4 regions of the Streptomyces sp. NPDC107522 genome follow, and region 1 is predicted to be linked to each of the others. Evidence: riboswitches for the same ligand, from Rfam matches in the RefSeq annotation. Region 1 holds a riboswitch; each other region holds the start of a gene.
What was found. Region 1 has a riboswitch for cobalamin ahead of ACZ7L6_RS01005 (energy-coupling factor ABC transporter permease). Riboswitches for the same ligand answer to the same signal wherever they lie in the genome.

Region 1 (7,248 bases):
CCGCCCGCGATCCAGCGGGAGAGGAGGACGAAGCCGCCGAGTGCGGTGACCACCCAGGCGACGAGAGCGGCGATCTCCATGTCGGGCTCCAGAGGTTGTGACGAGCCAGGTCAGGTGGGTCCGGTGCGGTACCCCTCTGCCTGCACGGACTCGTCGGCGACGCGCACGCCGTAGCGGTAGGCGAGCTTGCCGCCGAGGTAGCCGGACAGGCCGAGGGCGGCCAGCGCGACGGCGGAGAGCGCCAGCTGACCGGCTCCCACGCCCTGCCCCTCCGGGTAGCCGTCGCTCTGCCGCCAGGCGAAACCGGCCGCGTAGGCGGCGGTGACGGCCAGGTTCAGCGCCATGTGCACCAGAGCCGTACGGAAGGCCGGGGTGCCGGTGGGAATGGCGAACAGGTCGAGGAAGCCGACGCACGCCGCCACCAGGGCGCCGATCACGCCGATGGCGATCAGCCAGGCGGATCCGTGGGCCAGGAAGCCGGGCCGGTCGACGATCCGGGAGGCGATGTCGAAGACCAGGCTCGACACCCAGGCGCCGATCGGGACGGTGACCAGGATCGGATGGAAGGGGTGCCCGTAAGGGCCCGCCAGGGCGCCGCTGACCGGCTGTTTCGCCTGATGCGGATCGCGTAGCTCACTGTGCACCGTCATACGGCACCTCACCTGTGAGTTGTTTCACCAATAATTGTTGGTCTTATTCGTGCCACCGGTCAAGACAGGTGCCGAGTACCCCCGCCGATGGTGGTCCGCCGGAGTTACGGTGAGCGCGTGACGTCCGAACCCCCGGCAGCAGCGTCCACGCCTCCGACCGGCGCCGACGCCATGGCCGCGCTCGCCGTCCTGGGCGACGAGTCGCGGCGCCGGCTGCTGGAGTTCGTACGGCGGGCACGCCGGCCGGTGACCCGTGAGGAGGCGTCCGCCGCGGTCGGCATCTCCCGCAAGCTGGCCGCGTTCCACCTGGACAAGCTGGTGGCGTCGGGGCTGCTGCAGGCCCGCCACGGCGGGCCGAGGCCGCGCCGGGTCGGCCGCGCGCCGAAGGTGTACGAGCCCGCTCCGCACACGCTCGCGCTGAGCCTGCCGCCGCGCCGTCAGGAGCTGCTGGCCTCGCTCCTGGCGCAGGCCATCACCGCCCAGCGGCCCGGCGAGAGCGCCCAGGAGGCGTCCCTGCGCGTCGCCCACGAGCGCGGCGAAGCGCTCGGCGCCGAGGCCCCCGCCGCCGATGTCACCGCGTTCCTGGAGGCCTTCGGCTTCGATCCGGAGGACGGCGGGGACGGGCGGACCGTGCTGCACAACTGCCCCTTCCATCCCGTCGCCGCCCAGGCACCGGAGCTGGTCTGCGGCATGAACCACGCCTTCCTGTGCGGCTACCTGGCCGCCACGGGCGACCGGGACACCACGGCCGTCCTGGCGCCCCACCCCGGCGCCTGCTGCGTCGAACTCCGCGCCGGCCGTCCCGGCACGGAGGGCGGCGAACCGGCCGGGGGCACGGACACGACCTGCGCCCGCGACGCCTCGTAGGGCGCAGGGCCGGAAGGCCTCGCTGCACACCGGACCAGAAGCGTGGGCTCGACCCGCGCCGTCCTCAAATGTGCCACCGCACCCGAACATTTGGGTAAGTGCCCGAATAGGCGGCCATATTTGGGGCGCCGGGTATTGAGGTGTAACGCGGACACGCGAGCAGGACGCAGAGCTGAAGAGGAGCGGATAAACCCCCCGAGTGGCCGCTTCGAAACGACACCTCGTCAGATCGGAATTGCTCGTGAGTCACACGGACCCGGTTTCCGGATATCCCGCCCACAACCAGCCCTCGGACCCGGACCGCTTCGTACGCCGCCAGGCCACCGGGCGGCGCGCGGCGCTGACGGTCTGCACGATCGCCGACACCGCGGCAGGCCTACTGGTTTTGTGGATCCTGCTGTTCCTGCTCGACGCGAACCAGGCGAACGTGTTCGTCACGTTCGTGCAGGGAACGGCGGACTGGCTGGCCTGGTGGTCCCAGGACATTTTCACGATGGACACAGAGGGCCTACGCGTCGTCCTCAATTATGGACTTCCCGCAGTCATGTATTTGCTGATCGGTCACGGAATCGCAGCCCGACTCAACCGGGCCTGACTTCACTGGATCGACCGTGAAACACAGCCCCACCGATTCTCTGAGAAGCGGCCCGGCGCTCATGAAACGTGCCGTACGCTCCGGGGCGTTGGCCGGCCAGTGGGACGCGACCGGCTGTGGGGCGAGGAGAGGTTGCTGCGCACATGGCGGCCGACGAGGTGACGTTGGGCAGTGCGGTGGCCCGGGCCCAGGACGGTGACGAAGCCGCGTTCGCCGCGCTGTACCGGCTGGTCCGGCCGGGCCTGCTCGGCTACCTGCGCGGGATCGCGGGCGAGGACGCCGAGGCCATCGCCGTCGCCACCTGGCAGGAGATCGCCCGCGAGCTGCCACGGTTTCGCGGCGACGGTCATGGATTCCGCGGCTGGACGGCGAGCATCGCCCGACGCCACGCGCTCGATCACCTCCGGAAGCGGGGCACATCGCCCCGCGGAGCGACACCGTCCGCCGAGACCCTCCCGGCCCTCCTCGCCCGTCTGCCCCGCAGCCAGGCCGAGGCGGTCCTGCTGCGCCACGCCTTACACCTCGACGAGCCCGCGGCCGCCAGAGTGATGGGCAGACCCCGCGCCGTCGTACGGATTCTGGCCCGCCGCGGTCTGAAGAGCCTGGCCCGGGAGTCGGGTCCGCGCGAGGTGACACATGAGGTCGCGCGGACGCTGGGAGAACCGAGATGGGCACCGATCGAAACGGAGGCCAACCGTTGAGCGGCGAGGCTCACGAACCCGGAGCCGCCTCGCGCCCGGCAGCACCCCACGCCCACCCCGCGAGCGACCTCGACGACGCGTCCGCCCCGGACAGGACGGCGGAACGGATCGGCGAGGCCCTGCGGGAGCAGGACCTGGACGCCACCGCCGAGCAGGCGGCCGTCGCTGCGTTCCGCAGCGCGCGCACGGCAGGCGAACAGGACCTGCGCACCCGGCGCCGGGACGACTGGCGCCCGAAACCCCCCAAGCGGCGCTGGGCACGCGGCGGAGCCGTCGCCGTCGCCGCGAGTGCGCTGCTGGGCGGCATCGCCTTCGCCTCCATCGGCGTGGTGGACACACCGCGGGCCGGCACCCCTGGCCCCGGCGGTACGGCCACCCATCACAGCACCCGCGGCCCGGCGGCAGCCGCTGACGGCGAACAGCCCACCCCTCCCGCCGAGTCGGGCACGACACCGACCACGCCCTCCCGGCACCCCGACACGGCCAAGAACGTCGAAGCGCACTGCCGCTCCTACGAGAAGATCAAGAGCCGTGGGCACGCCCCGAACGCCACGGCATGGCAGCGCCTCGTCCGGGCCGCGGGCGGGGAAGAGCATGTGGCGGCCTACTGCGCCCGGTTGACCGGTTCGGAACCGGAAGCCGAGGCCGATCCGGAGCCGACCAGGACGAAAAAGACACCGAAAGGCCAGGTCAAGAACAAGTCCTCGAAGGGGCCTTCCAAGCCGGGCTAGGCAACGCCCGAGCCAAGCCACACAAGCGGCGCTCCCGCCGAGCCCCTCATCTCGAAGCAGGTGAACGCCCCCTTCGCGCCCCCAGGCGCGCTTGTCAGCCGACCTGTGCGGGCACTACTGTCACCACGCCTTGGTGAACGGGAAATCCGGTGTGATGCCGGTGCGGCCCTCGCCACTGTGAATCGGGAAGTCCGGCTCCGGCCCTCACGGGCAGCCACTGGGTCCTAGGGCCCGGGAAGGCGGGGCACGGGCGGTGGTACCCGTCAGCCAGGAGACCGGCCAAGGCGCGTCAACCATCCACGAGGTGCTGGAGAGGGTCTGCTGAGCCATGCACATAGCCGAGGGTTTTCTGCCTCCGGCGCACGCGGTCGCCTGGGGCGTCGCGTCCGCGCCCTTCGTCGTCCACGGAGTCCGCTCCCTCACCCGTGAGGTCAGGGAGCACCCGGAGAGCACGCTGCTCCTCGGCGCCTCCGGAGCCTTCACCTTCGTCCTCTCCGCGCTGAAGCTGCCCTCGGTGACCGGAAGTTGCTCCCACCCCACCGGCACCGGCCTTGGCGCCATCCTGTTCCGGCCACCGATCATGGCGGTCCTGGGCACCATCACCCTGCTCTTCCAGGCGCTGCTGCTCGCGCACGGCGGCCTGACCACGCTCGGCGCCAACGTGTTCTCGATGGCGATAGTCGGGCCCTGGGCCGGATACGGCATCTACCGGCTGCTGCGGCGGTACGACGTGCCGCTGATGGTCGCCGTCTTCTCCGGGGCGTTCGTCGCCGACCTGTCCACCTACTGCGTCACCAGCGTCCAGCTGGCGCTCGCCTTTCCCGACCCGAGCAGCGGATTCCTGGGCGCGCTCGGCAAGTTCGGCTCCATCTTCGCCGTCACCCAGCTCCCGCTCGCAGTGAGCGAGGGACTGCTGACGGTGCTCGTGATGCGGCTGCTGGTGCAGTCAAGCAGGGGCGAACTGACCCGGTTGGGCGTGCTCCTCGCCAAGAAGCAGTCCCGCGCCGAGACCGAGGCGGTGGCCCGATGAGCAGGAACACGAAGATCAACATCCTGCTGCTGCTCGTCGTCGCCGCGCTCGCCGTGCTGCCGCTCGCTCTCGGCCTCGGCGACCACAAGGAGGAGCCGTTCACGGGCTCCGACGGCGAGGCGGAGACCGCGATCACCGAGATCGAACCGGACTACGAGCCGTGGTTCTCGCCGCTGTACGAGCCGCCGTCCGGCGAGATCGAGTCGGCTCTGTTCTCCCTCCAGGCGGCCCTCGGCGCCGGTGTCCTCGCCTACTACTTCGGCCTGCACCGCGGACGACGGCAGGGCGAGCAGCGAGCGCTGGAACGGGAACGGGAGTCCAAGAGCGTGCCCAGCGGGACGGCCGGGAGCGTGCCCAGTGGGACCACCGGGAAGTCTCCCGCCGAACAACAGGACTGAGCCCGCGTGCTGCCGATCGACGCGGCGGCGCACAGCAGTCGCTGGCGCCGCCGTCACCCCGTGGACAAGGCCGTGCTCGGGCTCGGCCTCACCGTGCTCGCGATCTCGCTGCCACCGTGGCCGGGAGCCGCACTGGTCCTGGTCACCGCCCTGACCGTGCTGCTGGGACCGGCGGGCGTGCCCGGCCGCCGGCTGTGGCGCGCCTACCGCGTGCCGCTGGGCTTCTGCGTGACCGGTGCGGCCACGCTGCTGGTCCAGGTCGGCGGGCCGGAGGGCTTCGTCTCGCTCGCCGACGAGGGTCCACTGCGGGCCGGTGAGCTGCTGCTGCGCACCTCGGCCGCCTCCCTCGGAGTGCTGCTGTTCGCCTTCACCACCCCGATGTCCGACCTGCTGCCCCGCCTCGTGAAGGCCGGCGTGCCCGCGGCTGTCGTCGACGTCGCCCTGGTGACGTACCGCATGAGCTTCCTGCTCCTGGATTCCCTGCGGCGCATCCGGGACGCCCAGGCCGCCCGCCTCGGGCACACCGGCCGGGCCGCGGAGTGGCGCTCCCTGGCCGGGCTCGGCGCCACCGCGTTCATCCGGGCCTTCGACCGGGCGGCCCGGCTCCAGGCCGGCCTCGCCGGGCGCGGCTACGACGGCACCCTGCGCGTCCTGGTGCCCGAGGCCCGGGTCTCCGTCCGCTTCACGGCCGCGAGTTGCGCACTTCTCATCGCGCTGGCCGCCCTCACCCTCGTACTGGAAAGGGCCCTGCCATGAGCGAGCCCACCTCCCTGGTCGCCCTGCGGGGCACGTCCTACGCCTACGAGGACGGCCCTCTCGTCCTCAGCGACCTCGACTTCGACGTGCACGAGGGGAGCGCACTGGCGCTGCTCGGGCGCAACGGCACCGGCAAGACCACGCTGATGCGGCTGCTCAGCGGCGGGCTGCGGCCGGACAGCGGCCGGCTCACGGTGGAGGGTTCGCCGGTCAGGTACGACCGCAAGGGGCTGACCCGGCTGCGGACGACCGTCCAGCTGGTGGTGCAGGACCCCGACGACCAGCTCTTCGCCGCGTCCGTCGCCCAGGACGTCTCCTTCGGCCCGCTGAACCTCGGCCTGCCCGACGCCGAGGTGCGCGCCCGGGTCGACGAGGCGCTCGCCGCCCTGGACATCTCGGCACTGGCCGACCGGCCCACTCATCTGCTGTCGTACGGGCAGCGCAAGCGCACGGCCATCGCGGGCGCCGTCGCGATGCGGCCCCGTGTGCTGATCCTGGACGAACCGACCGCCGGGCTCGACCCGGACGGTCAGGAACGCCTGCTCACCATCCTCGAAGGGCTGCGCACGTCCGGCACGACGGTGGTGATGGCCACGCACGATGTCGACCTGGCCCTGCGCTGGGCGGACGAGGCGGCGCTCCTCACCCCGTCCGGGGTGCGCACCGGCCCCGCGGCCGCGATGTTGTCCCGCACCGACCTGCTGCAGCAGGCGGGGCTGCGGCTGCCCTGGGGCATCGCCGCGACCCAACTGCTCCGCGCGCACGGCCTGTTGGACGACACGGCACCCGGTCCGCGGGATCCGGCCGAGCTGGCCGCCCTGGCGGCGGCGCACACGGCGGCCGAAGGCTGACGTACCGCGTACCGCCGCTACCGCTGAAAAAGACAAAGGCAAGGAGGTCACCCACTCCTTGCCACTCTCAACGTATAGCGCACTGGGGGCCTTGCGGCAAGGCCCCCGTCCTCCTGCAGAATCTCCCGCCGAGGACAGGGGGTTGTGATGATCGACGTGATCATTGCCGGTGGCGGACCGACCGGCCTGATGCTGGCCTGCGAGCTGCGGCTGCACGGCGTGCACGTGGTCGTGCTGGAGAAGGAGGCGGAGCCGACCAAGGTGGTCCGCTCGCTCGGGCTGCATGTGCGCAGCATCGAGGTGATGGCCCAGCGCGGTCTGCTGGAGCGGTTCCTCGCGCACGGCAGGCAGTACCCGGTGGGCGGTTTCTTCGCCGGGATCGAGAAGCCCTCGCCGGTCCGGCTGGACAGCGCGCACGCGTACGTCCTCGGGATCCCGCAGCCCACCACCGATCGCCTGCTGGCCGAGCACGCCGCCGAGGTCGGCGTGGAGATCCGGCGCGGTTGCGAGCTGGTCGGGCTGAGCCGGGACGAGGACGGGGTGACCGCCGAGCTGGCAGACGGCACGCGGCTGCGCTCGCGCTACCTGGTCGGCTGCGACGGCGGCCGCAGCACGGTGCGCAGGCTGCTCGGCGTCGGCTTCCCCGGTGAGCCCAGCAGGGTCGAGACG
Region 2 (7,248 bases), on a different contig from region 1:
GCGCATCGGGCGGAGAGTCAGCTCGAAGCCGGGGTCGAGCAGGTTCTGGTTGGACATTACTGGCAGGCCTCGCAGGACTCGGGGTTTTCCAGGGAGCAGGCGACGGCGTCGGGCTCGGCGACCTGCTGGACGGGGATGGTCTTCTCGGGCTGAGCTTGGGCTTGTGCCGCGCGGGCGATGCGGGTCGCCGGGCGCGAGCGCAGGTAGTACGTCGTCTTCAGGCCCTGCTTCCAGGCGTACGCGTACATCGAGGAGAGCTTGCCGATGGTCGGCGTCTCCATGAAGAGGTTCAGGGACTGGGACTGGTCGAGGAACGGGGTCCTCGCCGCCGCCATGTCGATCAGGCCGCGCTGCGGGATCTCCCACGCCGTGCGGTACAGGGCCCGCACGTCCGCCGGGATCCAGGCGAAGTCCTGCACCGAGCCGTTGGAGTCGCGCAGGGCCTCACGGGTGCGGGCGTCCCACACGCCCAGCTCCTTCAGGTCCTTCACCAGGTAGGAGTTGACCTGGAGGAACTCGCCGGAGAGCGTCTCGCGCTTGAACAGGTTGGAGACCTGCGGCTCGATGCACTCGTAGACGCCGGCGATGGAGGCGATGGTGGCGGTCGGCGCGATGGCGAGGAGGAGGCTGTTGCGCATGCCGACTGTCGCGATCCGCTTGCGCAGGGCCGCCCAGCGCTCCGGCCAGCTCAGCTCGGCGTCGTAGTGGTCGGGGTGCAGGACACCCTTGGCCGTACGCGTCTTCTCCCAGGCCGGCAGCGGGCCGCTGCGCTCGGCCAGGTCGGCGGACGCCTCGTACGCGGCGAGCATGATGCGCTCGGCGATGCGGGTGGAGAGCGCCTTGGCCTCGGGGGAGTCGAAGGGCAGACGCAGCTTGAAGAAGACGTCCTGCAGGCCCATCGCGCCGAGGCCCACCGGGCGCCACTTGGCGTTGGACCGGCCCGCCTGCTCGGTCGGGTAGAAGTTGATGTCGACGACACGGTCGAGGAAGGTGACGGCGGTGCGGACGGTGGCGTCCAGCCGCTCCCAGTCGATGTCGTTCCCGTCCACGAAGGCGCCGAGGTTGACCGACCCCAGGTTGCAGACCGCCGTCTCCCCGTCGTCGGTGACCTCCAGGATCTCGGTGCAGAGGTTCGAGGAGTGGACGACATGGCCGGGCAGGGCCGTCTGGTTGGCGGTGCGGTTGGCGGCGTCCTTGAAGGTCATCCAGCCGTTGCCGGTCTGCGCGAGGGTGCGCATCATGCGGCCGTACAGGTCACGGGCGGGGATGGTCTTCTTCGCGAGCCCCGCCGCCTCCGCCTTCCGGTACGCCGCGTCGAACTCCTCGCCCCACAGGTCGACCAGCTCGGGCACATCGGCCGGTGAGAAGAGGCTCCACTGCTCGTCGGCGTTGACCCGGCGCATGAACTCGTCCGGGATCCAGTGCGCGAGGTTCAGGTTGTGCGTACGGCGGGCGTCCTCACCGGTGTTGTCCCGCAGCTCCAGGAACTCCTCGATGTCGGAGTGCCAGGTCTCGAGGTAGACGGCGGCGGCACCCTTGCGCCGGCCGCCCTGGTTCACGGCGGCGACGGAGGCGTCGAGCGTCTTCAGGAACGGGACGATGCCGTTGGAGTGCCCGTTGGTGCCGCGGATCAGCGAACCCCGGCTGCGGATGCGGGAGTACGACAGCCCGATGCCGCCGGCGTGCTTCGAGAGGCGGGCGACCTGGTGGTAGCGGTCGTAGATGGAATCCAGCTCGTCCAGCGGGGAGTCGAGGAGGTAGCAGGACGACATCTGGGGGTGCCGGGTGCCGGAGTTGAAGAGCGTGGGGGAGGAGGGCAGGTAGTCGAGGCGGCTCATGAGCCCGTAGAGCGCGGCGACTTCGTCCAGGGCGCGGACGGTGTCGTCCTCGGCGAGGCCTGCGGCGACACGCAGCATGAAGTGCTGGGGCGTCTCGATGACCTTGCGGGTGAGGGGGTGCCGGAGCAGGTAGCGGCTGTGCAGGGTGCGCAGGCCGAAGTAGCCGAAGCGGTCGTCGGCGGCCGGGTCGACGAGGGCGTCCAGGCGGGCGGCGTGCAGGCGCACGAACTCGGCGGTCCGGTCGGCGATGAGGCCCTCCCGGTGCCCGACCGCGACGGACTCGGTGAAGGACGTCACGCCCTGCGAGGCGGCCTCGGCGGCGATGGAGATGGTCAGCAGCCGGGCGGCCAGCCGGGAGTAAGCGGGGTCCTCGGAGATGAGACCGGCGGCCGCCTCCGTGGCCAGCTCGCGCAACTCGGCCTCGTCGGCCCGGGCGGACCGGCCGCGCAGCGCGGCGGCGGCGACCCGGCCGGGGTCGGCGTCGGGGAGGTCGGCGGTCAGCTCGGTCAGGATCCGCAGCAGCGCGGCACCGGGACCGTCGGTCGCCGCCATTGCCGCGGACGGCACTGCTGAGGCCGGGTCTGCTGGCGCGATGGTCACGTGGGGGCTCTCCCTCGCTCGGCACGGGGGCCTCGCACGAGGGCAGGGGGCAGCACACGAGCGCACACGGCGTCGCGTCCACCGGCCCATTCCACGAGGCCCGGACGTCAGGGCACGCCGACCGGATGGCCGGGTGCACTGTCGGCAGGTCCTCGGACTGACTCCTGCGCACGACGATTCCGGGAAAAGACATGCACAAGTACACCGTTGCGGGACAGTTCCGGATTCGCACCGGATTCCCCTGCGGCGACAGCGAGCATGAGCATACATCTTGTGCTCACCCGCCACGCCACCCCCAGATGTTGTGTCGCGGTGGTTTCAGAGCGTCAACTCATAGGTGAGGAGAGTGATGTCGTCGAGGTGCGGGATCGGGTTCCAGTCCCGGTCGGGTGTGCGAGCGAAGCCCAGACGTTCGTAGATGCGGTGGGCGCCGTGCATGGTGCGCTGGGTCGACAGGACGATCCGTAGGCAGCCGTCCGTGGCCCGTGCGCGGTCGATACAGGCCCGCACGAGGGCCTCGCCGACGCCCCGGCCGCGTGCCTCCCGTGAGACCGCCAGCATGCGGATCTCCGCCTCGCCGGGGCCGGCTATGTCGGCCATGGGGCCGCCGGACGGCACGAAGGTGACGCCGCCGACGACGCGGCCGTTCTCCACGGCGACCAGCACCTCGGCGGCGGCCGTCCGCTTGGCCACGTCCCTCAGTTCGCCGAGGTACTCGTCGCTGTGCCCGAAGTCGAGCAGCCCGTCCTGGAGGTAGGCCTGCGCGGTGATCTCACCGAGGGCCTCGTACTCTCCGGGTTCCACCTGCCGGATCACGATGTCCATGGGCCCGAGTCTGCCGGACGGGGACGGCCGCGGGCCCGGGGTTTTTCGACCGGGTTGCAGGGCGGGCTGGGAGTGCTTCCATGGAGGTAGGCGTCGGCGCCCGCGGTCCCTCCGTTTCGAGAGCCCTTCTCGGAAGGAGACGCATGATGACGAGAGTCGTCCGCCGCCCGCCCGGCAAGGAGCGGCCGCGCAACGCGCCGATGGCGACGCTGGCTCCGAGGAGGGCGGGCAGCTGGGCCAGGCGCGGGTTCGTGGGCCACTGGCACTCGCTGACGATCCGTCTGGAGGCCCGCCGCGGCACGACGCGTCCCAAGAAATGGCGCAGGTGGATCTCGTACACCAACGTGGCCAGGGCGGGGTGGGTACTCGGCGCGCTCGTGGTGCTCGGTTGGGTCGGGGCGGGTGTGCACATGCTGATCGCCGACGGTCCGACGACCATCGAAAAACTGCAGGACGAACCGGGGGTCGACGCCCTCGTGCGGTTCATCGGGCCGGTACTCACCGCTTCGGTCGCCGCCGCGCTCTTCCTGTTCTGGTGGTACCGGTGGACCAAGCGGCGCTACCTCGCCAAGGCCCGGGTCGATCCCCGTCGGCTGGTGCCCACCGCCGGACCGGACACCGCCGAGATCGTCGGCCGCGAGGAGGTCGCCCAGGTCATCGCCGAACGGCTGCGGGAGCGTGACAACCGCCGGCCCTATCTGCTGGTCGGCGGCGTCGGCGTCGGCAAGACAGCCGTCCTGGTACGGCTCACCGAGCTGCTGGCCCGGCAGAACGCCGTGCCCGTGCCGATCCGGCTGCGGGACGCGACCGACGGAACCGACCTGGACTTCGAACGCATGGCCAGACAGCGCTTCGCCGACGAGGCACCGCGCGGCATCCTCGCGCGCGGCAAGACCGAGCGGGTCTGGCAGCAACTGCTCGCCGACGACAAGCCGGTCGTCATCGCCGACGGACTGGAGGAGGCCCTCCTCGGCGACGGCCTCCAGCAGAACCGGGACAACATCATCCGGCAGGCCATCGAGCGGGCCCACGAGGAGAAGCTGCCCCTCGTCATCGCCTCGCGGCCGCACAGCCCGCTGGAGAGCACCTCCGCGGCGATCGTGGAGCTGGAACCGCTCAGCGAGGAGGAGGCCCTGCGCTTCGTCCAGGCGCACGTCCCGGAGACGGACGAGCGCCGCGTGGACTGGATCGTCGAGACGGCGGAGGTGACCGAGTCACCCGTCTATCTGCAGATCGCCCGGGAACTGCACCGCCACGGAGCCCTGGAGCACGACCGGCCGGACAACGACCCGCAGCACATGAACACCCGCAGCCGGGACCGCGGCACGCTGCGGCTGTGGCTGCTTGAGACGTGGGACGAGGCGCTGTGCCAGGGCCGGCTGCGCCAGGACGTCACACTGACCCCGCAGGAGCGCCGTGACACCCTCGAAGCTGTCTCGGCCCTGGCCTGCGTGGGGCTGATCCAGGACAAGCTGGAAGTCGGCTTCGGGGAGCTGCTGAACACGGACGTCCACCCGGGTCCGGCGCGGCGCGCGCAGGCCAGGGCCGAGCACATGTGGACCAGCCGGCGCGGCTTCGACCGGTACGGCAGGCGCGGGAACGTCCTCTCCGAGTGGCACCGGCAACAGATCTGGGACGTGCTCTGCGAGCGGCTCGGCGAGGAGGAGAGAAGGCGGCTGCGCGAGGGCAACATGGACCAGTGCCGTGCCGTCCTCGCCCGCTTCGCGAGCAACGCGGACAAGCTCGCTCTGGTGGAGGGGTTCGAGCGCAAGGTCCGCTTCCCGCACAGCATCATCCAGGCCTACTTCGGCTACCGCATCCTGAACCAGCTGGGCGAGCGGGGCGCCGGAGACCTCGTCGAGCAGGCGCTGCAGCCGCCCGGCCCCAGTCGCGAACTGCTCATCGCCCTGGTGCTGTTGTCCCGCAGGCGGGCGGCGAAACTCAAGGCCCGACGGGGCGGTGTCCGCGTCGAGATGAAGAGGGAGATCGAGGAGCTGGTCCGCCAGTCACCCGTGCGGGGACACACCTTGGCCCACCGGCTCTGCAGGGCCGCGGACCGCCGCACGGACGACCCGAAGGCTCTGGATCTGTACGCGGCCGCCATGGAGATCGAGAGCGTGGAGGACGATCCGAGACTGCTCAGCGGCATCGTGGAGAGGGCGCGCGAGAGCTGGGCCGGGTTCAAGGGAGACCAGCGCACCCTCGACGACGCGAAACTGAGGCTGCTCAAGCAACTCGGAGCCGCACTGCGGAGCGTCTCCGACCGGATCGACACCACCCCGCTCTACGAGCAGCTCTTCGAGATCGGCGTACAGGAGCCCTCCTACTCCATACGCCTGGCCGCCGCCCAGGAGTTCGGCACGGGCGGCAACCCGGCGTTCGCCCTGATCCGTGCGCGGGTCGGGCTCAACTCCGACCCCGTGCAGGAGTACAACGACCGGCTCGGCGAGTTGAAGGCCTGGAAGCGGCAGGAGTACGAGCAATGGGCCGAGCGCATGGGCGTGGCACGGGCCGCCGCCCCCTCCCGGGCCAGGTCCGAGCGCATCGCCCGGTTGCAGCGAAAGCGGCGGGAACTCAACCGGGACTACCGGCAGAAACGGGTCGATCTGTTCCGGGAGTTCGTGATGCGTGCCTGGCTGATCCCCATGCTGCTGGGCTCGGTCGACGAGGCCCACCGTGACGAGGCCCGGGAACGCCTCACCAAGTGGCTGCGCCACCTCGACCCGAACGCCGCCGGCGGCGTCCCCGACCTGCCGCTCGCCCTCGAAGCCGCACTGGCCCAGGGCTTCAAGTACGCGGCCAACCGGCGCAAACGGCACCCGCACGCCTACCCGGGCGGGCGCGCCGACCTGATCCGCCAGGCCGAGACGGTGCTGCAGCAGTCCCGGTGCTGGTATTCGCAGATCATCCTGCTCCAGGCGCTGTGCCTGTGGGAGCTCCCGGACAGCGTGAGCAGCCATGAGCGGAGCGCGGAGTCGACGGCGGGCAAGGACGGTGACCGCGACGGCGGGGGCGAGCCCGGCCAGGCGATGGGCGGGGCGACCGCCGTACAGACCGTGGAGCGCTGGCTTGCGATGGCCGGCACGGCGAACAGAGCGCACGGCCATCCCGGTGCGAACGGCGACTCGCCCCGACGGCTGCTGCATCCGTTCGTCGCGGAGGCGGGCGACCTGGTGGCGCTCGCGCTGGAGACCGGGCAGCCCGAGCGCTTCCTGTGGATCGACGAGAAGGGCGTCGCCGACAACATCGGCGCGCGCACCGGCAACCCCGAGGGATACCGCAAGCACAGCCTGTGGATCCCGCCCTCGGTCGGCTGGAGCACCCTTGACGCACGCGCCCAGCGTCTCGTCGCCGACATGCTGGTGATGCTGAACCTCATCGACCGGGACGGGCACCCGGACGAGGTCGAGGAGCGGATGGCCCGCGTCGAGCAGCCGGGGATGCCGCTTCCGCCGTGCATCCGCAGCGACCGCGGGCCGCTCCGGCCCGACCTGCGGGCCGGCATCTCGGACCCGCCCGCGCCGGGCAGCACCTGTCTGCCGGACTGCAAGTTCCAGCTCTGCCCGTACCCGCCCCGGGGCTGTGTACCGCGGGGGGAGATCCGGGAGCCGTTCTGCCGCCAGCAGCAGGCGCTGTTGCCGGGACGCGTGCGGCGGTGGCTGCCCAGGGGGGTGCGCAGGAAGACGCCGAACTGGGTGAGTATGCGCGTCCGCGAACTGGACGATTTCTGGGACGCGATGGCCAGACGGACCAGGGACTAGGGCCTGCCCTGGCGTCCGCCGGGTACGACAACGGGCCGCCGGATTCCTCCGGCGGCCCGTCGATGTCAGGCACTCAGTGGGACGAGCCCGCAGTCGCCGGCGGCAGTTCCACCTGGACGCCGGGGTCTCCCGCGTCCGCCGTGTAGTCCTCCGGCCGCGTCTCGTCGACGCCCTCCGGAGCCTTCGCCGCCTTCAGGACGAAGGTCAGGACCACGGTCACCGCC
Region 3 (7,248 bases), on a different contig from region 1:
CCCCAGCCCCTTGCCCGGCAGCCACTCCATCGTGCCGTGCTTGCCCATGTGCACGATGGCGTCGGCGCCGAAACTGTTCTCCAGCCACCTGTACGCCGCCATGTAGTGGTGGGAGGGCGGCATGTCGGGGTCGTGGTAGATCGCGATCGGGTTCTCGCCGAAGCCGCGCGGCGGCTGGATCATGACGACGACGTTCCCGAACTGGAGCGACGCGAGGACGATGTCGTCCCCGTCGACATACAGCGAGCCCGGCGGCTCGCCCCACGCCTCGGTCATCGCGTCCCTGAGCTCCGGGTCGAGCTTGTCGAACCAGGCCTGATAGTCGGCCAGCGGCACACGCGCCGGCGCGGAGGCCAGCTGCTCCTCGGTCAGCCACTCGACGTCGTGCCCGCCGGCCTCGATGAGCCGGTGGATCAGCTCGTCGCCGTTGTCGGGGTACTCGGTGAGCCCGTACCCGGCGTCCCGGAGCGCGTCGAGCACCCGTACCGCCGACGCGGGCGTGTCCAGGCCGACCGCGTTGCCGACCCGCGAGTGCTTGGTCGGGTAGGCGGTGAAGACGAGCGCGAGCTTCTTGTCCGCGTTGGGCTTGTGCTTCAACTGCGCGTGCCGTACGGCGATCCCGGCGACCCGCGCGGCCCGCTCCGGGTCGGCCACGTACACCGGCACGTCGTCCGGGCCCTGCTCCTTGAAGGAGAACGGGACCGTGATGAGACGCCCGTCGAACTCGGGGATCGCGACCTGCATCGCCGCGTCCATGGGGGAGAGGGCGGCGTCCGACTCGTCCCAGGCGGCCCGGGACGAGGTGAGGCAGAGCCCTTGCAGCACCGGGACGTTCAGGTCGGCGAGCGCGCCGATGTCCCAGGCCTCCTCGTCGCCGCCCGCCGATGCCTGCGAGGCGTGCGTGCCGCCCGCCGCGAGGACGGTGGCGACGAGGGCGTCGGCCTTGCCGAGGATCTCGTACAGTCCGTCGTCCGCGCCGCGCAGCGAACCGCAGTACACGGGAAGGGCGTTGGCGCCGTGCGCCTCGACGGCGTCGCACAGGGTGTCCACGAAGGCGGTGTTGCCACTCAGCTCATGGGCCCGGTAGAAGAGCACGCCGACGGTCGGACGGCCCTCGACGAAGGGGCGCTCGCCGTGGACGCCGTATTCCGGCATCTTCTGCGGCTCGACGAAGCCCTCGCCCGTCAGCAGCACGGTGTCCGAGAGGAACCGCGCGAGTTCGGTGAGGTTGGCGGGCCCGCCCTCGACAAGGTACTTCAGCGCCTCGGCCACGACACCGGCCGGGACGGACGACTCGGCCATCAACTCGGCGTCGGGGACGGCCTCGCCGCCCAGCAGCACGGTCGGGACACCGGACGCCTTCAGCTTGGCGAGCCCGTCCTCCCAGGCCCGCTTGCCGCCCAGCAGCCGTACGACGGCGATGTCCGCGCCGTCGAGCAGCGCGGCCAGCTCGCCGTCGACGTCCACGCGCGTCGGGTTGCCGATCCGGTAGTCGGCACCGGAGGCGGCCCGGGCCGCCAGCAGGTCCGTGTCGGCGGTCGACAACAACAACACAGTGCTCATGCGGGCGCTCCCGGTGGAATGAAAGGCAGTCCTTGCGGCGCGCCCGACTCGATGAGCCGCCAGAGCGCGTCCGTGTCCGCGTGCTGTTCGATCAGGTCGCCGAGCCGGTCGAGCTGCTCCTCGCGCAGCGCGGCGAACGACGTGTCGGCGGCCGGCACGAAGCGGCGGCCCGCGGCGGCCGCCACCTCCCGCAGGAAGGCCCGCCGGAAACCGTCCGACTCGAGCGAGCCGTGCCAGTGCGTGCCCCAGGTCTGGCCGACCCGGCAGCCGTCCAGGAAGGGGTCGCCACCCGATATCTCGGCAACCCCGTGATGGATCTCGTACCCGTCGACGTGCTCGCCGAGAGCTTCCCCGCTCGGCCGGGTGAGGGTCTTCTCGCGGGCGAACCGCACCCGGACGGGCAGGACCCCGAGCCCGTCGACATGCCCGCGCCGGCTCTCGACGTCGTCCTCGATGTGCTCGCCGAGGATCTGGAAGCCGCCGCAGATGCCGAGGACGGGCCGCTGCTCGGCGACCCGGCGCACGAGGGCCTCGGCGAGCCCCCGCTCGCGCAGCCACTCCAGGGCGCGGACGGTTCCGCGGGTGCCGGGGATGACCACCAGGTCGGCGTCGGCGAGCTCCTCCGGTCGGTCCACGAACCGCACGACGACACCCGGCTCGGCGGCCAGGGCGTCGACGTCGGTGAAGTTGGACATCAGGGGAATCGCACAGACGGCGACGCGCAGCACGTCCTCCCCGACCGGCGGAGCGACGTTGGACTCCCGTACCGTCCCCCGCAGGGAGACCCGCAGGCCGTCCTCCTCGTCGATGCCGAGCCCGTGCCGGAAGGGCAGGACACCGTACGTCCGCCGCCCGGTGAGCCCGTGCAGCATGTCCAGGCCGGGCTCCAGGAGGCTGACATCCCCCCGGAACTTGTTCACGAGGAACCCGGCGACGAGCGCCTGGTCCTTGGGGCTGAGGAGCGCGACGGTCCCGAAGAACGAGGCGAAGACCCCGCCGCGGTCGATGTCCCCGACCACGAGCACGGGCAGCCCGGCGTTCCGGGCGATCCCCATGTTCACGATGTCGGTCCGCCTGAGGTTGATCTCGGCGGGACTCCCCGCCCCCTCACAGATCACCGCGTCATACGTGCCCCGCAACTCGGCGAGACAGTCCAGCACGGTCCCCAGCAGCGCCTGCTGCCGCCCGCCGTGGTATCCGCGTGCGCTCAGCTCACCCACCGGCTTGCCCAGCAGCACGACTTGGCTGCTCTGCTCGCCACCGGGCTTGAGCAGCACGGGATTCATCAGCGCGGTCGGCTCGACGCGACAGGCCTGCGCCTGCATGGCCTGAGCCCGCCCGATCTCGGCGCCCTCGCGCGTGACGAACGAATTGAGGGACATGTTCTGCGCCTTGAAGGGCGCTACCTTGACGCCCTGCCGCACCAGCCACCGGCAGATCCCGGCGGTGACGACACTCTTCCCGGCGTCGGAGGTGGTACCGGCGACGAGAAGCCCACCACCCGTCATGACGTACGTCCTCTCTTGGTGCGGCCTCGTTTCAGGAGCCGCGCGCCGGCGCACACGCCCAGCGCGAGCCAGCTCACGCGCTGCGACAGCCGTACGGCACGCTCGATGTCCGTGACCCGAACGGGGCGCCCGGCGGCGCCGTTGAGCACGGGCCGGTGCTCGACCCGCCCGCCGTACGACAGCGTCCCGCCCAGGCGCACCCCGAGGGCCCCCGCGAACGAGGCCTCGACGGGCCCGGCGTTGGGGCTCGGGTGCTTCGCGGCATCGGCCCGCCACGCCCGTACGGCCCCGCGGGCGTCACCACTCCCAACAGCGGCCAGCACGGCGGTCAGCCGCGCGCCGGGCCAGCCCGCCACGTCGTCGAGCCGGGCCGAGGCCCACCCGTACCGCCGATACCGGGCCGACTTGTGCCCCACCATGGCGTCCAGCGTGTTCACGGCCCGGAACCCGAGCAGCCCCGGCACCCCACCGACGGCTCCCCACACGAGCGCCCCCACCACCGCATCGGAGGTGTTCTCCGCAACGGACTCGACGACGGCCCGGGCGATCCCGTCCGCGTCCAGCGCCTGCGGATCCCGCCCGCACAGATGCGGCAGCCGCTCCCGGGCCCCCTCGACGTCCCCCGCATCGAGGGCACGCCCGATGACCCGCGCCTCACGCGCGAGCGAGGTCCCGCCGACAACGGCCCAGGTGGCGGCGGCGGTCAGCGCGACGGAGGCGGCACGCGACGGCCGTACGACGCGCTGCGCGACGGCGCCGAGCGCCACCGCACCGCCCGCGCACACGGCGGTGTGCAGCACGCCCCGTCCGCGGTGATCCCGCCACAACACCTTCTCCACGGCCCCGGCGGCCCGCCCGAACGCGGCGACCGGATGCCCCCGGCGCGGGTCGCCGAGCAGCAGATCACCGAGAAGTCCGGCGGCGGCGCCGTACGCGAAGACGCGATCGGCACGCATCGGGGTCAGCCGACCGTCGGTTCAGACGTGGGTCCGACACTGCATCTCGATCGGCAGGCGAGCATCGCGTTATGTCCTCACTCAGGGTGTCCACGCCCTGGTTCGACGAGACCGGCGGTGAGAGTTCCTGGCTCCCGGGGCTATCTACCCCGGTGACAGTGGCGGGACCGCGCCGGATTCACACCGGCTTCCTCTCCTACCGCCGTACATGGCTCCGGCAGTCCACCACGGGGTTGGAAGGGGCGTCAACTTGCTGTTGACCTGCGAGGGGAGAGTGTGCAGAAGCCCACATGAGTGGCACCGGCCAGCACCCCGCCGGGGCCCAGGAAACCGACTCGGGTCGAATTCCCTGTGACGGGTGGCCTTCCGCGAAGTCCGTTGCGGCGAGGGTATCGGGCGCCTCCAATAAGTCGTACGAGGTGCTACGAGATGTAAGGAACTCGTCGAAACTGTATGGGAATTGACGAATCGGGTGGACCGGGAGCAGCCCGCCTCTTGGCAGGGCTCGGCGCGGCGGTGGGTCTTTCCCGCCGGCGCCGAGCACGGCGCCGAGTACTTGTTCGGTCGGCTGATCGTGGAGCGACGGGGTGAGGAACTGACGGCGGAGCCTGTCCGTCTGAAGGAATCGGATGGCGCGGAGGCTGACGAACTGGCCGCCTTCTTCACCATGGACAGCCGCCGTGGCGTCCGGTGGGAGTCCGGCCACGACTCGCCGGCTGTATCGAGTTCGGCGCCCCTCTGTACGACAGCAAGGTCGCGCTACTGTCCCGGAAATGACGACCGGGCGGGTGCGGGGAACGTCGTCCCCGCACCCGCCCGGCGCAATCCGTATGTCAGGCCACGATCAGATAGATCCCGTATCCCACAGCCGCCGCACACGCAGCGAAGCACGCGTACGCGCCGGTGACCGCGAAGGCGGCCGAGCCGCCCTGGGCCGAGGCCTTCTCCTGGCGGGACAGGCCCGCGATGCCGAGGGTGAACAGGCCCACGAGGGCCACCGTGACCACGAGGCTGACGCCGAAGACGGAACCGAGGGCCGCCCAGTCGATCTTCATACTGCTGTTTCCTTCGTTACCGGGTGGGCGGGGCTCAGACCGTGGTGGCCGGCGAGGCCGCCGGTTCGGTCGCCGGGGCCGGGATCGTGGCCGTGAGGTCCTCGGTCGCCGTGCCTGTCGGGGGCGGGGTCACGGCGGCGATGGCTGTGGTCACCACGCCGGCCGGCTCGTCGGTCTCGTTGACGTTCGTGTGGTCGACGACCTCACGGCGGGAGAGCTTCCAGATCGCGGCGCTGGAGGCGACCAGGAAGACCGCCACGAGGGCCGTGCCCCAGTTGCCGAAGCCCGTCACGTACTCCGCGAGCGCGCCGACCAGCGCGGCGGCCGGGAGCGTGAGGCCCCAGGCGACGAACATGCGGGTGGCGGTCGACCAGCGGACGACGCCGCCCTTGCGGCCGAGGCCCGCACCCATCACCGAGCCGGAGACGGAGTGCGTGGTGGAGAGGGAGAAGCCGAGGTGGGAGGAGGCCAGGATGACCGTCGCGGCGCTGGTCTGGGCGGCGAAGCCCTGCTGCGGCTGGAGGTCGGTCAGGCCCTTGCCCATGGTGCGGATGATGCGCCAGCCGCCGAGGTAGGTGCCGAGCGCGATGGCCAGACCCGCGGAGAGGATGACCCAGGTGGGAGGGTCGGAGTCGGGGGCGAGGGTGCCGCCGGCGACCAGGGCGAGGGTGATGATGCCCATCGTCTTCTGCGCGTCGTTGGTGCCGTGGGCGAGGGAGACCAGGCCGGCGGAGGCTATCTGGCCGGCGCGGTAGCCCTTCTTGGACGCGTTGCCGTCGGCCTTCTTGCCCAGGGAGTACGTCAGGCGGGTGGCCAGCATGGCGGCGATGCCCGCGACCAGCGGGGCCGCGATCGCCGGGATGAGGACCTTGGTGACCAGTACGTCACCGTGGACCGCGCCCATGCCCGCCGAGGCGATGGTGGCGCCGATCAGACCGCCCATGAGGGCGTGCGAGGAGCTGGACGGAAGTCCGACCAGCCAGGTCAGGAGGTTCCAGAGGATCGCGCCGACCAAGGCGGCGAAGATGACCTCGGGACGGATGCCGGTCTCGTCGACGAGACCCTTGGAGATCGTGTTGGCGACCTCCACGGAGAGGAAGGCGCCTACAAGGTTCAGCACGGCGGACATGGCCACCGCGACCTTGGGCTTGAGCGCACCGGTCGAGATGGTCGTGGCCATCGCGTTGGCGGTGTCGTGGAAACCGTTCGTGAAATCGAACGCGAGTGCGGTTACCACCACAATCGCGAGGATCAGCGAGAAGTTTTCCATTTACCCAGGCAATCGTTCGAGGTCGTTGGCCTGTCGAACGTAGGTAACCTGAGTGAACGGAAGGTGAACTGGGGCAGGCCGCACGGTGTCCGGCAGGGAGGGTTTCTCCTATGAGCGGAGGCTCCGGTTCCGTCGGACAGCGCGCGGCCCGGGCGCCGCACGGCTAGTAGCCGCGGGCGAACTTCCTCAGCTGGCTCATGGACCCGTTGAAGAGATTCTGGTCACCCGGCAGGCTCCCGCCGCCGTTGTCGTACTGCCAGAAGGTCCAGAACTGCCATCCGGCCGGCAGTGCCCCCGCGCTCGAGGAGTTGTAGCGGGCTGTCCACAGGGCGTGATTCGAGGCGAAGGCGCGGCTGGCGCCGGTGCAGGTGTTCCACCAGTGCGTGGTGGTGTAGATCACCGGACGACGGCCGGTGAGACGCTTCACCTCGTTGCTGAAGGACTGGATCCAGTTGACCATCTTGGCCTTGCTCAGTCCGTAGCACTTGTGCTTGCTGTACGGGTTGTACTCGATGTCGAGCGCGGGCGGCAGCGTCCAGCCGTCCGGCGTCCAGCCGCCGCCGTTGCGCACGAAGTGCTGCGCCTGCGACCTGCCCGACGACTTGTCCGGCAATGCGAAGTGGTAGGCGCCGCGGATGAGGCCCGCGTTGCGGGAACCGTTGTACTGCTGGTTGAAGTAGGGGTTGCGGTAGGTGTGCGACTCGGTCGCCTTGACGTAGACGAACGTGGCGCCCTTCGCCTTCGAGCTCTGCCAGTTGACGTTCTTCTGGTGGGAAGAGACGTCGTGGCCCTTGGGCTTGCCTGCTGCCGCCGCCGGAATCTCGGCGAGCGCGGTCCCCCCGAAGGCGAGCGCTGCCACGGACGCCGCTATGAGGCGGGAGCGGTGACGGGACGGT
Region 4 (7,248 bases), on a different contig from region 1:
CGTCGGCGTCGGCGGTTGTGCACTCGGCGGCGACCGTGTCCGCGTACAGGAGGTCGCGGGGTTCCTGGGGGACGAGGCCGACGGCTCCGCCGAGGGTGACCGAGCCGGCGGAGGGTTTGATGAGGCCGACCAGGGTGTTGAGGAGGGTGGATTTTCCGGCGCCGTTGCGGCCCATGACGGCGACGATCTCTCCGAGGGTGACGGTGAGGTCGATGCGGTGGAGGGCGCGGATGTGGTCGCGGGTTATGGCGAGGGCTCGTACTTGGGCTGCATGTGTGGTTGTTGGGGCGGTGGGGGTGCGCCTGCGTCGGAACCATCGGCGGTGGGTGGGTGTTTCGCCCAATAGCGCGGGGGGTGTTGATCGTTGGCGGCTGAGGGTTCGTTGTGGTTGATCGCGCAGTTCCCCGCGCCCCTTGAGGGCGAGGCCCTCCCGCTCCTTGAGCTGTTCCCGCAGGTCCGCTGCACACCGCCGCGCGTCCCGGACCGTCAGAGGCAGGGGGGACCAGCCTGCCAGGCGGCCGAGGTCTACGACCGGGGGATACACCGGGGACACGGCCATCACCTCCGCCGGGGTGCCGAGGATCGGGGCCGCGCCCGGGGACGGGAGCAGGGCGACCTGGTCGGCGTACTGGATGACTCGTTCCAGGCGGTGTTCGGCCATCAGGATGGTGGTGCCCAGGTCGTGGACCAGGCGTTGGAGGACCGCCAGGACCTCTTCGGCGGCGGCCGGGTCCAGGGCTGACGTCGGTTCGTCGAGGACCAGGACGCTGGGGTGCGGGGTGAGGACGGAGCCGATCGCCACGCGCTGCTGCTGGCCGCCGGAGAGGGTGGCGATGGGGCGGTTGCGGAGGTCGGTGAGGCCGAGGAGGTCCAGGGTCTCCTCGACCCGGCGGCGCATGACGTCGGGGACGAGGCCCAGTGACTCCATGCCGTAGGCCAGTTCGTCCTCGACGGTGTCGGTCACGAAGTGGGAGAGGGGGTCCTGGCCCACCGTGCCCACCACGTCCGCGAGTTCGCGGGGCTTGTGGGTGCGCGTGTCCCGGCCGGCCACCGTGACGCGGCCGCGCAGGGTGCCTCCGGTGAAGTGCGGGACGAGTCCGCTCACCGCGCCGAGGACGGTGGACTTGCCGACGCCGGACGGGCCGACGAGGAGGACCAGTTCGCCTTCCGGGACCTCGAAGTCGACGCACTGGACGGTGGGTTCGGGGGCGCCGTCGTAGGTCACCGACATGTTCTCGAAGCGGATCACGACGGCTCCTTGGGGGCGGCGGGACTGCGGGGTGCGGGGCTGACGAAGGCCGGGAGCAGGCCGAGTAGGACGGCCGCCGCGGGCCACAGGGGGAGGGTGGGGACCTCGAGGGGGATCACGCCGGGGTGCAGGGCCGCCGGGTCGCGGGTCGCGGCGAGGGTCAGCAGGGCGGCGACCGCCGCGCCGGAACCGGCGACCAGCCAGGCGCGGGCGTCCCAGCGGTCCGGGCGGTAACGGGTGCGCAGGGTGCGGCGACCGCCGAGGCGGAGCCCTGCCAGGGCGGCGGCGACTCCGATGAGGAGGGCCGGGACGCCGTACGTGCCGCCTTCGGCGGTGAGGAGGCCGTACGTCCCCGCGCAGACGCCCAGCAGGCCGCCGAGGGTGAGCGCGGTGGTCGTACGGCGGACGCGGGGCGGGACGTCGGCGGTACGGCCGTAGCCGCGGGCGTCCATCGCGGCGGCGAGCGCGACGGAGCGTTCCAACGCGCCCTCCAGGACCGGGAGCCCGACGTGCAGCAGGCCGCGGATGCCGGTGTGGGGGCGGCCGCGCAGGCGGCGGGCGGCGCGCAGACGCTGGACGTCGGCGATCAGGTGGGGAGCGTAGGTGAGGGCGACCACCACCGCCACGCCCATTTCGTAGAGGGCGCCGGGGAGGGACTTGAGGAGGCGGGTCGGGCCGGCGAGGGAGTTCGCCGCGCCTACGCAGATGAGGAGGGTGGCGAGTCTCAGACCGTCGTAGAGGGCGCTGAGGAGGGTCTCGGCGGTGACCTTGCCGCCCAGGCGGATGCCCTGGGCCCAGTGGGGAAGCGGGAGTTCGGGGAGGGTGACGATCACGTGGGTGCCGGGGAGGGGGGAGCCGAGGGCGGTGGCGAAGAGGAGGCGGATGAGGAGGACGGCGAGGGCGAGTTTGACGAAGGCGGTGTAGGAGCGGGCTGTGGGGGTGTCGGGGCGGCAGGTGGCTACTACGTAGGCGGAGGTTGCTATGAGGAGGGTGAGGAGGAGGGGGTTGGTGGTGCGGGTTGCGGCGGTGCCGAGGGACAGGGACCAGAGCCACCAGGCACCGGGGTGCAGCTGTGGGCGGGGGGTTGGGACGCTTGCCTGCGCCGGCCGGGTGCCGCCCCTCTTAGGGACGGGCGCCGCCCCAGCGGCACGACTGCCCGCAGGCTGGGTGGCTCCGCCTGCCGTCACGCTCGCCGCCGTCGTGCCTGCCACAGCGCTGCCGTTCCCAACACGGCCACTACGGCGATCCCCGCGACCAGGCCCAGCGACGGGCCGCCGTCCGACTCGTCCGTCTTCTCGGTGGCCGTCGGTTTCTTCGCCCCCGACACCTGCTCCCCGCACCCCTTCTCCGGGTACCCCGCGATCGCGCACAACAGGGCGTTCGTGTCGTACCGCAGCGGCCTGGCCACGGAGGCGAGCGCTTCCGCGGTTGTCGCGTCGGCGGTCACCCGCGCGCATGCCGTACGTCGAGCCGGTGGCGTCTCGCCCGACGGGGCGTCAGCCGGCGTACCGAAGTCGATGACGAGAGCAACCCGCTTCTTGCCGTCCTGGGGCGGAGTCCTCGCGCAGATCACCTCGAACACCGCCGCGCCCCTCGGGCGGGCCGCGTCCTTGGAGTCCTCGCTCACCGCGAAGCGGAAGCCCTGGACGTCGCCGTCGGAGGGGCGGGCGGTGGAGGGGCCCTGGGTGGCGTAGGTCCAGGTGTCGCCGTCGCGGTCCCAGAAGGACCAGTAGCGGTAGCCGGTCGCCTGGGCGGCCTGGGCCGCGCCGGTCAGGAGGACCAGCGCGGCCAGGAGCGGGGCGAGCGCGCGGCGTATCACTGCCGTCCGCCCTTGTTGCGGCCGCTCAGCAGGAAGCCGATGCCGATGCCCACGACCAGGAAGATGCCGACGTACCACCACACGCCGAAGGGGCTGTCCTCGTCCTCCTCCTTCTCGTCCGCGGCCTTGTCCGCCGCCTTGTGGGGTGCCGGGCCCGTCGCGTTGAGCTGCTCGACCAGGTCCGTGCCGGCGAAGTCCCGGGGGTCGGCGCCCGCCGCGTCGGCGGCGAGGATCAGCTGGGCGTAGGCTGCCGGGCCGCTCTGCTTCGCCCAGGACGCGGCGTTCTTCTCCAACCACTCCAGGGGCTTCTGGGCCGCCGCCTCACCACCCTGTACGGCGAGTGCGACGACCGCGTCCGCGGTGTTGCCGTAGTCGGGCTGGTCCTCGGCGCCGGCGAGGGCGGACGTGAGGTGGCCGTCCTTGGCGAGTTCCTTGCCGAGGTACGCGGCGCCGTTGGCCGCTGCCTGCTCCGGGGTGAGGCGGGAGCCGTCGGCGCAGGCGGCCTCCGCCTTGTCGCCCGCCTTCGCCGTCAGCATGCCCTGGCCCAACGCGCCGACGACGGCCGCCGCCGTCGCATCCGCGTTGGCCGACAACTTGCCCTTCTTGTCCGGCTGGTAGGCGAAGGCGCCGCCACCGTCCTCACCGCAGGGGAGGGCGAGGGACACCAGGGCGTCGTACGGCGACTTGCCCCCCTTGCGTACGTCGCCCGGCTTCTCACCGACGGCCGCGAGCGCACCGATCACCACGGAGGTCGAGTTCGCGTCACTCGCGCCGCCCGCCGCGTACCCCCACCCTCCGTCCTTGTTCTGCACGGACTTCAGCCAGGCCACCGCCTTGCCGGTCACGGCGTCGTGTCCGCCGAGCGCGGCGAGGGCCTGGACGGCGGCGGCCGTGTTGTTGGTGTCGACCATGGTCTTCGCGTCGCAGGCCTTCGAGGTGTCGGCGCGGAACGCGGCGAATGCCCCGCTGGCGCACTGCTGCCCGGTGAGCCAGTCCACGGCCTTCGCCGCCGGCTTCACGCCCACCGTGTCCTGGGCGAGCAGCGCGAGGGACTGGCGCCAGACACCGTCGTACGTCGGGTCGGTCGTGCCGTACAGCCCGGCGGGGAGCGCGACGGACGGTGACGCGGACGGGGACGAGTCGGCGGCGACTGCGGGCGTGGCAGTGGCCGTGCCGATCACGGTGACGGCGGCCAGGGCCGCGGCGCTGCGGCGGACGTACATGATCGGCGGGTGCCCTTCCCTAGGGGAACCGGGCAGCACAGGGGAGACCCCGGGCGGCTCGGCTCCGTACCTCGACGGTGCCGTGCGCCGGCCGGTTGCCGGTGCACGTGAGCCGGTCACAAGACCCGTGCGGGGCGATCCGGCTTGCCACTGGGTGGCTCACGGTTGCGGGTCAGCGCCGGATTTGCACCGGCTTCCCCCCGTACGGGTGTGATGACGACGCCGACACTCTACCCGGCCGTAACCGAACCCCTGAGGGCCGCCTGGGCGGGCGGGTAGGTTCGGGCCATGGCTGAGGGGACCGTGGGGAGACTGCTCGGGTCGGGGCGTACCGCGGACGTGTACGAACTCGACGAGGCGTGGGTGGTGCGCCGCTTCCGGGACGGGTACGGGGATGGGCCGGCCGAGGGCGCGGTGATGGCGCACGTGCGCGAACACGGCTATCCGGCGCCGCGGGTGCGGCTCGCCGACTCCTCGCGGACCGATCTGGTGATGCAGCGGCTGTCGGGGCCGACGATGCTGCGGGCGCTGGCCGAGGGGGAGATGGGCGCGGACGAGGCGGGCGGCATCCTCGCCCGCCTGCTGCGGCAACTGCACCGCGTCCCCGCACACCGGTCTCAGGGCTCGGTGCTGCACCTGGACCTGCATCCCGACAACGTCATCCTCACGCCCGACGGCCCCTACGTGATCGACTGGGACAACGCACGGGACGGCGACCCCGCCCTGGACTGGGGCTCCTCCGCGGTGATCCTCGCCCAGGTCGCCGTGGACGACGGACCCTTCGCCGAACCTGCCCGACCCCTCCTGGCCGCCTTGCTCGCCGACCCGTGCGACCTCACCGAGGCCGGCCTGGCGCAGGCGCTGCGGCGCCGCGCGGAGAATCCGACGATGACTCGGCGTGAGGTCGAACTCCTCGGTGACGCCGGGGAGTTGATCCGTACGTTCATGCGCTAGTGGACGCGAGTGGAGGCGGGCACCGGTCCGCGGAATAGCTCAGCTGTCGACCCTCGGCATGGGGCCGCCGAACGGCAGGTGCAGGGTGCGGGAGGCCAGCAGCCACTGACCGGCGATGCGACGGAAGGTGTCCTCGATGGGGGTCCCCCCGCTCGAGCGAAGTCGAGAGTGGGGGAGGCCGACCTGGACCGGCGGGCCGGCCGGCACCATGCCGCCCGTCCAGCCTTCGACGCGGTACGTCGTGAAGTACGACGTGGCCTCGGCCGTGTCCGGGGAGGTCACCGTGACGCGGATGTTGGACATGATCCGCCGCGAGAGTTTGTCCGCCGGCCGTGCGCCGAAGTACGTCCGCAGTGCCTTCCGTCCCTCGGAACGCCGACCGTCTCCCGGAGGAGGCCACTCCCACCGGCCGTCCTCGGTGAACAGGTCGGCGACGGAGGCCGGTTCGCCGAGGTCGAGGCGGTGGACGAAGTCGAGGATCAGGCGCTCGCAGGCACGTTCGGCGAGGAGTTGCTCCATGGGGTCCATGAGGCCGTTGGTACCAGCCGGGAGCGCAGCGGCACGATCGAATTACACCGCCACGTATGTCACCGGCTCACTCCCCGCCACCGCCTCCGCCCGCCCCAGCTTCACCAGCTGCCGCAGATGCGACTCGGCCTCGGCGATCGCGATGTTCCGTGAGCCGTAGGGGATCTGGTCCCAGGTCCGGTTCCATTCCATGCGTTCGGCCAGCTGCCAGGGGGTGAGGGGCTCGGACAGCAACGCCAGCAGTCCGGTGAGGCGTTCCTCGTGGTGGGTCAGCAACTGCCGTACGCGGGCGGGCGCGTCGGTGAACGCGTGCTGGTGGGCCGGGAGGATCTCGGCGGGTTCGAGGCGGCCGACGCGTTCGAGGGAGTCGAGATAGTCGCCGAGGGGGTCGGTGACGGTCGTGTCGTCGGGGTCCTCGTACAGGCCGATGTGCGGGGTGATCTCGGGGAGCAGGTGGTCGCCGGAGAACAGGCGGCCGTGGCCCGGGAGTCGGGCCGGGTGCTCCTCCTCCAGGTGCAGGCAGACGTGGCCGGGGGTGTGGCCCGGGGTCCAGATGGCGCGCAGGCGGCGGCCGGGGAGGTCGAGGAGCTCGCCGGGGACGATCTCGCGGTCGGGCGCGGCGGGGGAGAAGCCGAGCAGGGAGCGGGGGCGGCGGGCGGCGCGGAGCGGGGACACGTGGGCTTCTGGGGCGCCGGCCGCGGTGAGCTTGTCCGCCATGTAGGAGAACCAGCGCTCGGGGCGGGTCGCGCGGGTGCGCCGTACGATCGCCGCGTCCGCCGCGTGCATCGCGATCCAGGCGCCGGAGGCCTCGCGCACCTTGCCCGACAGGCCGTGATGGTCGGGGTGGTGATGGGTGATGACCACGCCGTGGATCTCGGCGGGCGCGGTGCCGCACGCCGCGAGGCCCTCGGCGAGGGCGTCCCAGGAGGCCGGGTCGTCCCAGCCGGTGTCGATGAGCACCGGGCCGCGGTCGGTGTCGACGACGTACACGAGGGTGTGGCCGAGCGGGTTGTCAGGGATGGGGACCTGGAGGGACCGGACGCCGCCGCCGTGGTCGTACACCTGCGCCATGGGCTCCCCAATCGCCGCACACCGGCCACCGACGGCCACTATAACTAGAACGGGTTTCGATGGGAGCCTGAGTCACCCAGGCTTGGCGTTCCGTATCCGCTCCGGGGTCCAGAACTCCCTGATCTCCTCGGGGCTCTTCGTCTCCCGGTGGACGGACACCCCGTTGCCCTGCGTGACGTCGTCCCAGTTCGAGGCCATCCATACGACACCACAGACGGCCGTCGTCATGACCGTCGCGAACACCGCCCACGCGCGCCTGCGCTCACGGTTTGCCGTCATCCACCGTTCCTCCCCGTCGACTTGATCAGCGTAGGCGTGAGTGATGTGCGATCCGTGGACTCCTCGTAGTGGAACTGGTATCAGTTCTGAAACAGCGTCAGAAACCAAGGAAACCCGCTCCAGCT

Region 2: linked by a shared signal. The riboswitch ahead of ACZ7L6_RS11045 (ribonucleoside-diphosphate reductase subunit alpha) and the one ahead of ACZ7L6_RS01005 (energy-coupling factor ABC transporter permease) in region 1 are both predicted to bind cobalamin.
Region 3: linked by a shared signal. The riboswitch ahead of ACZ7L6_RS38095 (cobalamin biosynthesis protein) and the one ahead of ACZ7L6_RS01005 (energy-coupling factor ABC transporter permease) in region 1 are both predicted to bind cobalamin.
Region 4: linked by a shared signal. The riboswitch ahead of ACZ7L6_RS19210 (prenyltransferase/squalene oxidase repeat-containing protein) and the one ahead of ACZ7L6_RS01005 (energy-coupling factor ABC transporter permease) in region 1 are both predicted to bind cobalamin.

What each region holds. Positions count from the first base shown of each region.
Region 1 covers NZ_JBVKAU010000001.1:230,133-237,380, reverse strand. The annotation lists gene ACZ7L6_RS01035 (hypothetical protein) at 1-80, opposite strand, end outside; gene ACZ7L6_RS01030 (DUF2231 domain-containing protein) at 111-650, opposite strand; gene ACZ7L6_RS01025 (helix-turn-helix transcriptional regulator) at 768-1,517, shown strand; gene ACZ7L6_RS01020 (hypothetical protein) at 1,759-2,112, shown strand; gene ACZ7L6_RS01015 (RNA polymerase sigma factor) at 2,256-2,813, shown strand; gene ACZ7L6_RS01010 (hypothetical protein) at 2,810-3,544, shown strand; cobalamin riboswitch at 3,659-3,842, shown strand; gene ACZ7L6_RS01005 (energy-coupling factor ABC transporter permease) at 3,873-4,574, shown strand; gene ACZ7L6_RS01000 (energy-coupling factor ABC transporter substrate-binding protein) at 4,571-4,972, shown strand; gene cbiQ (cobalt ECF transporter T component CbiQ) at 4,979-5,728, shown strand; gene ACZ7L6_RS00990 (energy-coupling factor ABC transporter ATP-binding protein) at 5,725-6,579, shown strand; gene rox (rifampin monooxygenase) at 6,727-7,248, shown strand, end outside.
Region 2 covers NZ_JBVKAU010000003.1:218,713-225,960, reverse strand. The annotation lists gene ACZ7L6_RS11050 (ribonucleotide-diphosphate reductase subunit beta) at 1-57, opposite strand, end outside; gene ACZ7L6_RS11045 (ribonucleoside-diphosphate reductase subunit alpha) at 57-2,438, opposite strand; cobalamin riboswitch at 2,565-2,739, opposite strand; gene ACZ7L6_RS11040 (GNAT family N-acetyltransferase) at 2,757-3,263, opposite strand; gene ACZ7L6_RS11035 (NACHT domain-containing protein) at 3,407-7,024, shown strand; gene mctP (monocarboxylate uptake permease MctP) at 7,098-7,248, opposite strand, start outside.
Region 3 covers NZ_JBVKAU010000020.1:87,089-94,336, forward strand. The annotation lists gene cobN (cobaltochelatase subunit CobN) at 1-1,563, opposite strand, end outside; gene ACZ7L6_RS38090 (cobyric acid synthase) at 1,560-3,071, opposite strand; gene ACZ7L6_RS38095 (cobalamin biosynthesis protein) at 3,068-4,027, opposite strand; cobalamin riboswitch at 4,130-4,269, opposite strand; gene ACZ7L6_RS38100 (hypothetical protein) at 4,861-5,082, opposite strand; gene ACZ7L6_RS38105 (inorganic phosphate transporter) at 5,117-6,352, opposite strand; gene ACZ7L6_RS38110 (lysozyme) at 6,516-7,248, opposite strand, start outside.
Region 4 covers NZ_JBVKAU010000005.1:447,456-454,703, forward strand. The annotation lists gene ACZ7L6_RS19195 (ABC transporter ATP-binding protein) at 1-1,249, opposite strand, end outside; gene ACZ7L6_RS19200 (CbiQ family ECF transporter T component) at 1,246-2,319, opposite strand; gene ACZ7L6_RS19205 (SCO2322 family protein) at 2,433-3,068, opposite strand; gene ACZ7L6_RS19210 (prenyltransferase/squalene oxidase repeat-containing protein) at 3,065-4,291, opposite strand; cobalamin riboswitch at 4,403-4,544, opposite strand; gene ACZ7L6_RS19215 (phosphotransferase) at 4,580-5,245, shown strand; gene ACZ7L6_RS19220 (nuclear transport factor 2 family protein) at 5,285-5,773, opposite strand; gene ACZ7L6_RS19225 (MBL fold metallo-hydrolase) at 5,816-6,844, opposite strand; gene ACZ7L6_RS19230 (hypothetical protein) at 6,917-7,123, opposite strand.